DNA from 3 places in the Exiguobacterium sp. SH1S1 genome. Region 2 is predicted to be linked to each of the others. Evidence: riboswitches for the same ligand, from Rfam matches in the RefSeq annotation. Region 2 holds a riboswitch; each other region holds the start of a gene.

Evidence for each region. A riboswitch is a leader RNA that binds a small molecule or an ion and turns the genes downstream of it on or off. The one in region 2 is predicted to bind thiamine pyrophosphate.
Region 1: linked by a shared signal. The riboswitch ahead of thiW (energy coupling factor transporter S component ThiW) and the one ahead of thiT (energy-coupled thiamine transporter ThiT) in region 2 are both predicted to bind thiamine pyrophosphate.
Region 3: linked by a shared signal. The riboswitch ahead of tenA (thiaminase II) and the one ahead of thiT (energy-coupled thiamine transporter ThiT) in region 2 are both predicted to bind thiamine pyrophosphate.

The regions. Positions count from the first base shown of each region.
Region 1 is NZ_SJUZ01000001.1:1,225,873-1,230,220, reverse strand. Features, by position in the region: gene EVJ23_RS06245 (VOC family protein) at 1-255, opposite strand, end outside; gene EVJ23_RS06240 (YcxB family protein) at 349-852, shown strand; gene EVJ23_RS06235 (GNAT family N-acetyltransferase) at 834-1,313, shown strand; gene thiW (energy coupling factor transporter S component ThiW) at 1,348-1,836, opposite strand; TPP riboswitch at 1,899-1,997, opposite strand; gene EVJ23_RS06225 (hypothetical protein) at 2,022-2,342, opposite strand; gene EVJ23_RS06220 (aminoglycoside phosphotransferase family protein) at 2,387-3,355, shown strand; gene EVJ23_RS06215 (hypothetical protein) at 3,356-4,102, opposite strand; gene EVJ23_RS06210 (ribonuclease FAU-1 family protein) at 4,312-4,348, shown strand, end outside.
Region 2 is NZ_SJUZ01000003.1:164,945-169,292, forward strand. Features, by position in the region: gene EVJ23_RS08525 (DAK2 domain-containing protein) at 1-226, opposite strand, end outside; gene EVJ23_RS08530 (Asp23/Gls24 family envelope stress response protein) at 249-611, opposite strand; gene rpmB (50S ribosomal protein L28) at 864-1,052, shown strand; gene EVJ23_RS08540 (thiamine diphosphokinase) at 1,110-1,697, opposite strand; gene thiT (energy-coupled thiamine transporter ThiT) at 1,697-2,269, opposite strand; TPP riboswitch at 2,344-2,443, opposite strand; gene rpe (ribulose-phosphate 3-epimerase) at 2,463-3,119, opposite strand; gene rsgA (ribosome small subunit-dependent GTPase A) at 3,121-4,005, opposite strand; gene pknB (Stk1 family PASTA domain-containing Ser/Thr kinase) at 4,049-4,348, opposite strand, start outside.
Region 3 is NZ_SJUZ01000001.1:1,185,603-1,189,950, reverse strand. Features, by position in the region: gene pelF (GT4 family glycosyltransferase PelF) at 1-207, shown strand, start outside; gene pelG (exopolysaccharide Pel transporter PelG) at 188-1,636, shown strand; TPP riboswitch at 1,698-1,802, shown strand; gene tenA (thiaminase II) at 1,884-2,558, shown strand; gene thiM (hydroxyethylthiazole kinase) at 2,555-3,346, shown strand; gene thiD (bifunctional hydroxymethylpyrimidine kinase/phosphomethylpyrimidine kinase) at 3,343-4,173, shown strand; gene thiE (thiamine phosphate synthase) at 4,112-4,348, shown strand, end outside.

The sequences.
Region 1 (4,348 bases), on a different contig from region 2:
TTCCGCTTCAAGGTCATCGACGTACAAGGCGAAGTGAACGGGTCCGGCCGCATGTTTCGAATACGGCGATAACGTCTCGTCGGTCTTCGCCGTCTGGAGTTCGATATAGAAGTCGCCGAGCTTGAGCCAACTGTTGAACGCCCGGGTATGGAAGTTGGGTGACTCTTGGACGAGCTCAAAACCGAGCGTTTCATAAAATTGCTTTGACGCCGCATAGTCGGGCGTTTGGATACAGAGATGGTGGATTTGTTTCATCGTGTCACTCCTTTGCTTTCATTTTAGCGAATAGGAGCCTGAAGCGGAACTTTTCTTGAACGAAGACGTATACGACACCGAGGAGGGATACATATGGAAATCCAATACGAATTGACGGAAGAAGACTACATTCACTTCAACTTGAGTCATATTAGACGTTCAAAGATAGGGAAGAGGATGCTATTCCTGCAGCGCATCATCGGGCCCGTCATCATTTTAGGTGGTGGCGCTTTGACGTTCGCGACATTGTTTCAAGATACGAGCTGGTGGCTGTTTGGGGTGTATGGCGTCATCAGCCTCATCTGGTTTCTGTATTATCCGAAGTATTTTGAACGGCATATCCGAAAACAGACGAAGCGGATGATTCAAGAACGAAGCAATGAAGGCATGATCGGCCCGCATACGATGGATCTGGATGAAGACGGTCTTCGTGACAAAAATGCGTTCGGGGAGACGAAAGTCTCATGGAGCGGCATCAAGGAAGTCGTCGAGGAAGCCGATTATGTGTATTTGTATAACTCGTCGGTCAGCGCCTACATCTTGCCGAAACGCGGGCAGGACATGGAGGAGGTACAACGATGGCTACCGATGCGTTGACGATTCAACCGATTGATGAGACGAACTTGGATGCGGTCGTCGCCTTGACCGTCGCACCTGGTCAGGCCCGCTTTATCGAAACGAACGCGGAATCGCTCCGCGAGATGGACGTCGACGTCAAGTACGCGTGGACGTGCTACGCGCTCTGTCGAGACAATCAACCGGTCGGCTTCATGATGGTCGGGGCCGAGAACAAGGTGGAGCGTTACGTCTGGCTCGACCGCTTTATGATTGATATGGATGAGCAAGGGAAAGGCATCGGGTCAACATTTTTGCAACTTGCGATTGAGTGGATGCAAGAGCGATTTGATGTCGATGACCTCATCCTCAGCCTCCATCCGACGAATGAACCGGCGAAACGGTTTTATGCGAAGGGCGGATTCGAGGACAGTGGCTTGATTGATGAAGCGAACGGGGAAGAGATTTGGGTGTATCACGTGAAGCAGGGACAGCCTTCCTAAGTCGGCCGTCCCTGTTTTGGTGGTTGTTGTTCAATTATCGCTTCACCGTGAGCGGACGCAACTGTTTGACCCGCGCCAAGACGATCCAGCCGAGGATGGCTCCAGTCATGCTCGAGGCGAGGAAGGCCGGGAAGAAGAACAGCGCCCCAAACTCAGAACCCATTAAGATTTTCGCGTATGGGACGGCGATGAGCGAGGCAATGACGCCCGTCCCGATGACTTCACCGAGCGCAGCGAAAGCGACCCGGTTCGTCCGCACGTAAAATAGTCCAGCAAGCAAGGCGCCGATCATACCACCTGGGAAGGCGAGCAACGACCCGGTCCCGGTCATGACACGGACAAGTCCGGTCACGAACGCGACGAGGACGGCACCAATCGGACCGACGGTGACGGCGGCGATGACGTTCACCATATGTTGCACCGGATAGGCCCGGGCGACACCGGTCGGGATGGAGATGAATAAGGAGCCGATGATGGCGATGGCGATGAGCATCGCCATCCAAGTGAGTTGTTGAATACGCATGAAGTGTCTCCTTTCAAAATGAAAACGCACTTCTCCAAGTGGAAAAGTGGCGTGGACAGACAGACGTATCCAAGCCACTTCCCTACGCTGGTATGAGCCAGATCAGGTTCGAAGGGTCCGGCAGTTGCCGTCTCAGCCCGAAGGCTCCCCTAGTGGTCGTTTATTGGTTTGAGTATAGCATAACGTTATTTTGTTGCCTCAATTTTTCGCGGTCGGAAGATGAAATAAATGATACCGCTATACAGGGCGTATAAAAACAGGGAAAACATGAGATTGATGACCCACGGGAGTGTACCCATAAATACGGTGACCGAGGCGTTACGGAACCAGCCGAGTGAAAGACATAGTCCGACAAAGCTGAGCACGATCGTCGTCCAAAAGCTGATATCTGGACGTCTCGACACACGGCGAACGACTAGACCAATTATGAAGCTGAAGACAGCCGTCGCACCTAAATACATATAGAGTAGCGCATCGACCGGGTATGAATAATAGACAACGTCCATATTATTTCCTCCTAAACGAAGTGTGGTGAAAGGAAGTGAGGTCAGTGAGGGATGCCATCCCATGGCGTGACGAGTCTTACCGTGAACAGTTCGAGCACTGGCTCGATGGTCACGTGCCAGGCGTGACGTGGCGGGTTGTGAAAGATACCGATTTGACATACTTGATGTATGGAGAGTACGGGGCAGACCGTTACTACGCCAAGGCGGTGACAGCAATCAGTGGTGGCGAGGCTGAACTGTCGATGCATCTAGCCGAACGGCATCCGGGACTCGTCCCGGAGGTCATCGCCATTGCCGCGACACGCAACTGGCTACTTATGCGAGACATCGGCGGGTATGCACTTCGTGAATACCCTAAGCACAGTCGGTACAAAGCGGCTGTGCGTCAATATGCGAAACTACAGAGAAAAGAAGCGAATTACACGGATACGCTTTTGGCCTACGGTATCCCGGACCGGCGTCCGGCTCGTCTAAAAGAAGAGATACGGACGTATTTACCCGAGTTATGTACGGGGTTAGATCGAGATAAGGCAGAGGCGGTGCTGGCGCTCCAAGACGAACTCCTCACCATGTGCGACGAGCTCGCGACTGGGGTGCCGATGAGTCTCGAGCACGGCGACTTACATGGCGGCAACATCTTTTGGCGCAAACAGACGGATGACTTATGTATTCTCGATTGGGGCGATGCGACCGTCACCCATCCGTTCTTCAGCGTCCGTGTGTTTTGGAACGCGCTCTACGACTTGTTGCCAGAAGACGATGAAGTCGCATGGTATGAACAGATTCAGAAGATGCGTACCGTCTACTTGGCTGAGTGGGAAGGTGTAGCGCCTCGGGACGTGCTATGGCGCCATTTGTTGATCGCTGAAGAGCTCGGTTGCGTGTATCGGGCGCTGTCGTGGCATGTATATGTGACCAACTATCGGTATGATCCGTCCGAGTCAGCCGATAAACCGGCCCAATGGCTCAACTTGTTCCTCGAGTATCGGGACTTGAAACGTCGCGGTACGTGATCACTCGTTCTTCTCGAGCAGGTTTTCATAATCCGTCTCGTTCCAAAACAGCTGGGCGATCGACTCCGGTGCTTTCAAAATCTCACCGTCTTGGTCGTAGACGATAGCGTAGCCGTTTTCGATCTCAAAGACGATCAAGTCGGCCGTCACTTCCTTGACGCCGTTCCCGGCAATGATGACGTTCTCGATTGGGTCGCGTGCGACTTGAACTCCCCATTCGTCGAGCTCGACGATGAGCGCTGACGTGTAGGCATGGCGGTCGTAAATCGATTGAAACTCGTCTTGCGTCAATGTGACGTCGGTCGGGGGGGCACTCGTCCCGTATTTGCGCTTCTCAATCTCCTCAACGAATTGCGTGAACGACTCTTCTTGCCAAAAGAGTGGTGCGACCGACTCGGGACCGTTGGCGACCTCACCGTCTTCATTCTCATAGACGGTCGCGTACGTGCCGTCGTCGAGCTTGAACGGATAAATATCGGCGTATGTATGATGGATCCCGTCCCCGGCGATGACGACGCGTTCGAACGTCTCACGGAACGGTGTTAGCCCTTGGGTTTCGAGCGCTGCTAACAAGTCTTGGGCAGTCTCGTGTTGGTCAAAGACGTCTTTGAAATCTTCTCGTGTCCATTCGATCGTCGCTTCTTCATCTTGTTCGTTCATATCAGGAGAGACGATTGGTTGCTCGGCTTGATCGGTACAACCTGTCAGCAAGAACGCGCTTAAGCCAAGTAGTCCTAATCGTTTCATAAAACAACCCCCTAGTAAGTTACATTATTTCCCTATTTTACATTAGCGTAGCATGTATGAAATAGGATGAGAACCTGGATACTTTCTCATCTAGGGCAAATGGAATCGCTACCTCGTCTGGTTCAATCCACACAATCTGTACGATTGAACAGGGGAATGTCGACTTTTGGCGAACACATTTAGGAAACTGATTTAAAGGAGAGAGAGAGATGCCAAAACGAAAATTTGCCAATCGTCGTGATTGGG
Region 2 (4,348 bases):
GGCCGCGGGCAAACTTCGATGACACGTCAGCGATGTTCGCTGTGTCGAGTGCGGCCACTTCCTTCGCACCTGAAGTCATCGTCAAATTCATGTTCGTTCCCGTGTCGCCGTCTGGGACCGGGAAGACGTTAAGCGAATCCACGTAATCTGCATTTTGGCTCAAGTTGGCTGCACCGTTTGCGACCATTTGCGCAAACACCAATCCATCTAAACGTTTTAACCCCACACCAAATCCTCCTTCGTTCTCGTCAGTCATTCGTCAGACGAACGCCTTGTACGAATATATTTACCGACGAAACGTTTAATCCTAAAGTTTCACCGAGCGTGTATTTTACACGACTTTGCACGTTGTAAGCGACTTCCGACACTTTCGTCCCGTAGCTCACGATGATGTGCATATCGATATGTACGTCTTCTCCATCTTGACGTACGACAACGCCACGCGCATAATTCTCACGTTTGAGCAGTTCTGCGATCCCGTCTTTCAGTTGAGCTTGTGACGCCATTCCTACGACGCCGAAACATTCCATCGCCGCACCGCCCGCGAGTGTCGCGACCACGTCGTTCGTGATATCAATATTGCCATATGTTGTCTTCATTTCAATTGCCATATGGAGTAGCCTCCTTTATTCGGAATGATTCCTACAGTATATTCTACAATAAGTACCTAGTTATTAAAAGGACATGCCCCTAAACTCGGTCAATTGTAACCGCAACCCTCATTCATTATTAAAATCCTCATCCGTAATGTCAAGTTTTTTTCTTGTCATCCGGTTATTTTCTAGTTGCATCGTGAAAAAACCCATGCTAATATAAACGAGTGTCTATTAGGACGAACCCACATAAAAAAGGAGGGGAAACGCATGGCACGTAAATGCTACGTAACAGGTAAGTCACCTAAGTCAGGTAACAACCGTTCGCACGCACTCAACAAGACAAAACGTACTTGGGGTGTAAACGTACAAAAAGTTCGCATTCTCGTTGACGGTAAACCTAAACGAGTTTGGGTTTCAGCTCGCGCTCTTAAATCAGGTCTCGTTGAACGCGTATAATTACCATACACGAACGAAATAAATCCCAGCGGCATGCGCCGATGGGATTTTTTTTGTTTATTTCTTTATATACATAATCAAGACGTTGCCGCTATGAACGAGCAAATCCGCCTCTTCCGCCGACCACTCGTTTGAGATCGTCAGCGCCTCATGGCTGACGACGTCATGGTTCTCGAGCGGGTACTTGACGCCACGAATCGAGACCGAGGCCCGTTTCCAAGGTACGAGCGACAAGTAATGGTCAGGACGACGCGGGAGGCGATAGTCCCCTTTTCCGACGAGGCGCACTTCTTGCCCGTCTGCGAACAACCGCATCTCGGGGTACGCCTCGAGCAGACCGACGTTGCTGAGCGTCATATCGAGTCTGCCCCCGAGTGCACCGTACACGTCGATCACGTCCGCCCCTTTCCCTCGTGCCGCCTCGAGAGCGATCTCAAGGTCGGTCACGTCTTTTTCAGACGGATAACGGACAGCTTCCTCCGGCACGGTGCCTGTGAACGAATCAAAGTCACCGACGAGCAGGTCCGGCTTCATCCCACGGTCGAGCAGCGTATGATAGCCGCCGTCGACGCCGATGACGTAATCGGCGTTCCGAGGAAGCTCAGGGACCGCTTCCGGGCTCGCAGCCACAATCAAGACACGCATTATCTGATGTCCCGTGTCGCGAGCGTCGCGAAACGCGGCGCCGACGTGAACAAGAGCACGATCACGACCGCCGAGACGAGGAACGACGGCAACATATACGTCAAGTTATAGCCGAGCGAGTACAAGACGACCGGTCCTTCCGCATACTCGGCGAAGAAGACGATGCCGGAGACGACGTGCGCAACGTAGCGGAGCGCCGAGCCGATCAACGCCCCGAGAATCAAATAGAACGTGAGCGTTTTCTTGGCGCCGTCTTTTGCCGACTGTTTGACTTGCCCGGCGAAGATGCCGGCGACTCCGACGAGGCCGTAGGCGACCGTGTAGTCGAGTAAAAACTGGACCGGCGTGAAGATATAGGCCCCAAATAACAGTTGTAGCGTCCCGACGAGCGCGCCTGTCGCGAGTCCGCCTCTCAATCCATGCCGATAAGCCATCACGAGAATCGGCAGCATCGCCAAGCTGACTGCTCCGCCTTGCGGCAACCGATATGGGATGAGCATGTCAAAGATCAGTCCGAGCGAGGCGAACAGCGAGATTTCAATGAGCGCCTGTAGTTTTAAACGTTGTTTCATCTTATTCCCTCCTTGATATGAGTGAACGACAAAAAGCAGCATGACGTAAACGCCATGCTGCTATCGTGTAGCAACGTGCATTTTCGCCACATCCCTACGTCCGTGTGAACGGAACAGGTTCAAAGGGTTAGCTCATGCCTCTCAGCCACAGATGTGACACCCCTTGCGACAATATTTGTTGTTCTACAGACGATTATACACGAGACGCGTTGCGAATGCTATCGATTGCGTCTTTATAGCTCGGTTCGTTATAGATGGCTGAACCGGCAACGAGGACGTCGGCACCTGCGTCGATACAAAGTTTTGCCGTCGCAGGATTTACCCCGCCATCAATCTCGATCTCGAAGTCGAGACGACGCGCTTGGCGCATCTCGCTGAGCGCCGCGATCTTCGGGACGACCGCTTCGATGAACGCTTGGCCGCCAAAGCCAGGGTTCACGGTCATGAGCAACACCATATCGACATCACCGAGCACGTGCTCGATTGATGACAACGGCGTATGTGGGTTCAAGACGACACCACACTTGGCGCCGGCTCCTTTGATTTGTTGCAATACGCGATGCAAATGGTTTGTCGCCTCGACATGGACCGTGACGATATCGGCGCCTGCTTGAACGAAGTCCTCGACGAACCGTTCCGGTTGGTCGATCATCAAATGGACGTCTAATACCATGTCCGACTTGTCACGCAAACTTTTGAGTACCGGCAGTCCAATCGAGATGTTCGGCACGAACTGACCGTCCATGACGTCAAAATGAATGTAATCGGCCCCTGCTTCTTGGACCGCTTTGACCTCTGCCTCAAGGTTGGCAAAATCGGCCGACAGGATCGATGGTGCGATTTTAATCATGTTAGTACCTCCGTTGTCTATCTTTTAATTCCTCCATAAACGTAACATAGTTCGCATAGCGGGTGGAAGCGATTTCTCCGGCCTCGACCGCCGCTTTGACGGCACAACCTGGCTCGTTCAAATGGGCGCAACCACGGAATTTACAGTCATCGTGCCGCAAGACGAATTCAGGGAAACACCAACGCATCTCCTCGACTTCAAGTTCTTCCGGGAACTCAAGACTCGAGAATCCAGGTGTATCGGCGACGAACCCGTCCGCGAGTGTGATGAGCGTGACGTGACGCGTCGTATGCTTCCCGCGGCCAAGCGCTTTCGAAATTTTACCAGTCGCGAGTTCGAGCTCCGGTGCGACCGCGTTCAGCAACGAACTCTTCCCGACGCCGGTCTGTCCGGCGAACACGCTCGTCTTGTCTTTGAACGCGCTGCGGATGAGCTCGATTCCAGCTCCGTCTTCGGTCGACGTCTCAATGACTTGATAGCCGATCGAACGGTATAGCGCTGCCGCCGCACTAATTTTTTCTTTTTCAGCTTCTAGCAACAAGTCCATCTTCGTCAACACGATGATTGGGTGAACTTGCTTCGATTCGATCAAAATGAGAAAGCGGTCAAGCAAATGAAACGAGAACGCCGGCTCTTTCACGGAAAAGAGCAGAAACGCCTGATCGATGTTGGCGATCGGCGGACGGACGAGATGGTTCGACCGCTCATCGACAGCCATGATGTAGCCGGTCCCGTCCCCTTGGTCTTGAATATCGACGTCGTCCCCGACGACGGGCGAAATGTTTCGGTTCCGGAAGTTTCCCCGGGCGCGACATCTGATTTCAACTTTCGTTTCGGTCATGACATCATAAAATCCACCTTGCAAGCGAATAATCGTTCCTTTCATCCTGTTTCCTCCTTAGAAAAGAGGTGACGCGCACGCCACCTCTTCATTGTGAATCTTTTGCTTGGGCGTATGTCACCGTATCGGTCCGAACGACTTCTCCCTCGACTTCAATCGTCGCGGTACCGACTTCGTCCGGAGCAATGACGAGCGTATAGGAATACGTCGTCGTTTCTGTGATCATATCACGCAACACTTCGATCTCACCACGGGCATCGACGGTACGGATGACGACTTCGACCGGCTCCGCCTCTTCACCTTCTGCCGGCGGTTCGATTTCGACGTCCACTTCTCGCTCGATCGAGATGTCGGTCGGCTCGACCCCTTGTGAGACGATGACCGTCAG
Region 3 (4,348 bases), on a different contig from region 2:
CCGGCCGGCTTCATCGTTCCTCCGGTCCATCCGGAAGCCATCGCTGACAAAGTCGAATGGATGATGGATTATCCGCGCGAACGGATGCGCTTCGGTAAAAACGGCCGCGAGCGTGTCCGTCAGTATTATCGATTGCAACAGTTCGTCGACCGCTATAAAGCCATCTATGAAGCGAGGAGGGAACAGTATGGCGGGCATCGGGTTTAAGTTACAAAAGCTGTTTCAAGAAGACTATTACTCTTCAAGACTGAAGGCGTACACGTTTTCCGGTCTCGTCACATCGGGCCCTTGGCTGATCGTCATCCTCGTTGTCGGTACGATTCAATGGTTGGCGTTTCAGATGCCGATGTTGTCACTCGAGGAACGGACACTGTTTATGCTATCCGTGTCTTACGCGTTCATTTTCTCGCAAATTCTATTTAGTTTTCAGCAGCTCGTCGTCACGCGATACGTGGCCGATTTGTTTTATGAAAAGAAAGCCCATGAGATCTTTCCTGTCTTCACCGGCATGTTAAAAGTGACGATTCTCGCTGCCGTCGTCATGTATAGCGTGTTTTGGCTGATTTCACCGCTCAGTTTCGCCTATAAGCTCGTCCTGTTCGTCTTATTCATGACCATCAACGTCATCTGGGTCATGTTCTTGTTCTTGAGCGCCGCCAAATTTTATCAAGCGGTCGCTTACAGCTTCTTGCTAGGCGGGGTTATTTCAGTCGCGAGCGTCTATTTGATCAGTCGTCTCATGGTCAACCCATCGAGCCTCGAGCTTCTGTTTGGCTTTACCGTTGGGATGGTCGTGACGCTGTTCGGGCTATTCTTCGCGATGCTTCGGACGTTTCCGCTCAGGTATGCGACGCGAGAGTTTTCATACTTCCGGTACTTTGATAAGTATCCGGACTTGTTCGCGATTGGTGTGTTATACGTGCTTGGGATCTGGGTGACCAACTTCATCATTTGGTTTGGTGAAGGTCGCATGGTGATTGCCGATTCGTTCGTGTTCAATCCGTATTATGACACGGCTGTGTTCTGGTCGTACTTGACGATCATCCCGACCCAGCTCTTGTTCGTCGTCGCTGTCGAGACAAGGTTTTACGAGCGCTACCGAACGTTTTACGGCTTGATCAATTATGGCGGGGCGTTACACCAAATTGAGAAGGCGAAGCAGACGATGACGACGGTGTTGAAAAATGAATTGATCCGACTTGGGCGAAGTCAAGGTGTTGTCACCTTGTTCGCGATCCTGATGGCGGGTGTGTTCGTCGGTTGGATTGGTGTCCCGGAAGAAGTCGGTCAAATTTTCCGGATGACGACGCTCGCCGCGTTCGCGAACGCGATGATTCTCGTACTGACGCTGCTCTTGCTTTATTTTGAGGACCGGCGTGGTGCGTTGTTCGTCAACCTATCGTTCTTCACATTGAACGCCTTGTTCACGTTGTCGTTACTATCGCGCGGGATCGATTGGTATGGGGTCGGCTTTGCGATCAGCACGACCATCACGTTCTTTATCGCAGGACTGCGCTTGATTTATTTTATGGGGAAGGTCGATTATTACGTGTTCGCGGCCTCGAACCGTCGTAAGCTCGGGACGGAACGGTTCTCGCATTTTGGGACCGCGCTCAACCGTCGCTTCTCGCGTTAAAGGGTTTGCATTTTTCAAAAAGATTGATATGATGTGGTCGAAGATGACCGAATTTCATAATGTTTGCCACTAGGGGAGTCGCTTGACGCGGCTGAGATGGACAAGGTCCAGACCCTTTGAACCTGATCTAGTTCACGCTAGCGGAGGGAAGTGGGCGAAACGTCCTTTCTCACACTCTTTGTGTATGGCCGACGCCGCTTCCGTTATGGGAGGCGGCGTCTTTTTTCATACAAAGGAGGAGAATACGATGACATTTACCGCACACATCCGCCAAGAGGCCAACGCCTTGTTTGAGGCGAGTTTCCACCATCCGTTCGTCCGCGCGCTCGGAGACGGGACGCTCGACGAGGCGAAGTTTCGGCATTACGTGATGCAAGACTCGTACTACTTGAATCAATTTTCGAAAGTACAGGCGAAGGGCGCTACACTTGCCCCGACGATGGAGCTGGCGAGCCGATTTTTGACGCACGCCCTCCACACGATCGAGGCGGAGCACGAGTTGCATCGGGAATTTTTTACGATGCTCGAGGTGAGTGACATGGAGTGGACGACGTTCGAACCAGCTCCGACGGCTTATGCATACGCGCTCCATATGCAACAAGCCGGCCCGACGCTCGGAGACGTGCTCGCGGCGATTCTTCCATGCTACTGGGTGTATTACGAGATCGGGGAGCGCTTGAAGGACGCAGAGCCAGACCATCCGATCTATTCTGTTTGGATTGCGACGTACGGTTCGGAATGGTTCCGTGAACTCGTCGAAGAGCAGATCGAGCGACTTGACGAATTGGCGGGACAAGCGACGGAGTCAGAACGGATTCGCTATCAGCAACTGTTTTTGAAAAGTTGCTACTATGAGCTCGCGTTTTGGGAGATGGCCTGGACACTCGAATCGTGGGAACTGCCGCTTGAGGTGGGACAATGAGGCCGGATCTATGGGAAGCCGTCCGGTTGAAGCGACCGCTCGTCCATAACATTACGAACACCGTCGTCGCCAACTTCTCGGCCAACGGGTTGCTCGCCATCGGTGCGTCCCCGGTCATGGCTGATGCGATCGAAGAAGTGGCAGACATGGCGACCGTGAGCGATGCCCTCGTCTTGAACATCGGGACGCTTGACGCAATGACCGAGGCGACGATGATCCGCGCCGGACAAGCCGCGAATCAGTCGGGCCGCCCTGTCGTCCTAGACCCGGTCGGTGTCGGGGCGACACCGTTCCGCCGCGACGTCGTCGAACGGATTTTGCGAGACGTCCGCGTCACGGTCATCCGTGGGAACGCCGGGGAAGTCGCCACGCTTGTCGATGCCGGTTGGACGACGAAAGGGGTCGACGCCGGAAGCGGCACACATCATCCGCAACAACTCGCTGAACGAGCAGCGAACCGATATAGCTGTGTTGTCGTGATTACCGGGGCGACGGATTTCGTGAGCGATGGTACGGTCACGCTAGAGATTTTGGGCGGTCATCCGCTCATGACAGAGACGACAGGCACCGGCTGTCTACTCAGTGCGGTCGTCGGTGCGTTCCTTGCTGTTGAACCGGACGTGATGACGGCAACCTCGACCGCGCTCACCGGATATGCACGATGCGGCGAGTTGGCGAGTGAAGCAGCGACGGGTCCGGGGGATTTCCCAATCCACTTTCTCAACGCGCTCGCTACCATGACGTCAACTGACCTGCCGAGCGACCGAATCGAGGTGTTCGCGCGATGAGGCCTCAAGTCTTGACCATCGCCGGTTCGGACTCTGGCGGGGGAGCCGGAATCCAAGCCGATTTGAAAACGTTTCAAGAATTAGGCGTATTTGGCACGAGTGTCGTGACCGCGGTGACGGCTCAAAACACGCGTGGCGTGCACGGTGTCGAAGCCGTCTCCGCCGACCTCGTCGCACGCCAGCTCGATGCAGTCGGATCAGACTTTATCATCTCGGCGTGCAAGACCGGGATGCTGTTCAATCGTGAGTTGATTGACGTCGTGGCGGACGCAATCGAGCAGCATCGATTTCAAAATGTCGTCGTCGATCCGGTCATGATCGCTAAAGGCGGTGCGACCTTGCTTGAACGGGACGCCGTCACCGCGCTACGGACGAGGCTGTTACCGATGGCGACGGTCGTCACGCCAAATATCCCTGAAGCTGAAGTGTTGACCGGCTTGACGATTTGTACGTTCACTGATCGTATGAAAGCAGCTGAGCGCTTGTTGTCTTACGGGGCAAACGTCGTCATGTTGAAAGGCGGTCATTTGGACGGTCCTCTCGCCGAAGACCTAGTCATGACGAAGACCGATACGTTTCGAATGGTGACACCACGGTTGCTGACGAAAGATACGCACGGGACCGGCTGCACGTTTTCGGCTGCGCTAACAGCGGAGCTCGCGAACGGGCATACCGTTACGGAAGCCGCGCAGAAGGCGAAACAGTTCATCCATAGTGCCATCGCCCACGGATTACAAATCGGCAGCGGGCATGGACCGACAAATCATTGGGCGTATAACAAGCACCCGAAGGAGGTGGTTTCCATTGAATCCATCGCCTATCGTTGAGCGGTTAAAGCTCTACTTCATCTGCGGCACAGCGGATACGTTTGATCTCGTTCAGACGGTCGAAACGGCGCTTCAATGTGGTGTGACATGTTTTCAATTTCGCGAAAAAGGTAAAGAGCCACTGTATGGGGATAAAAAAGAAGCGATGGCACGAGCGTTGCATACACTTTGTCGA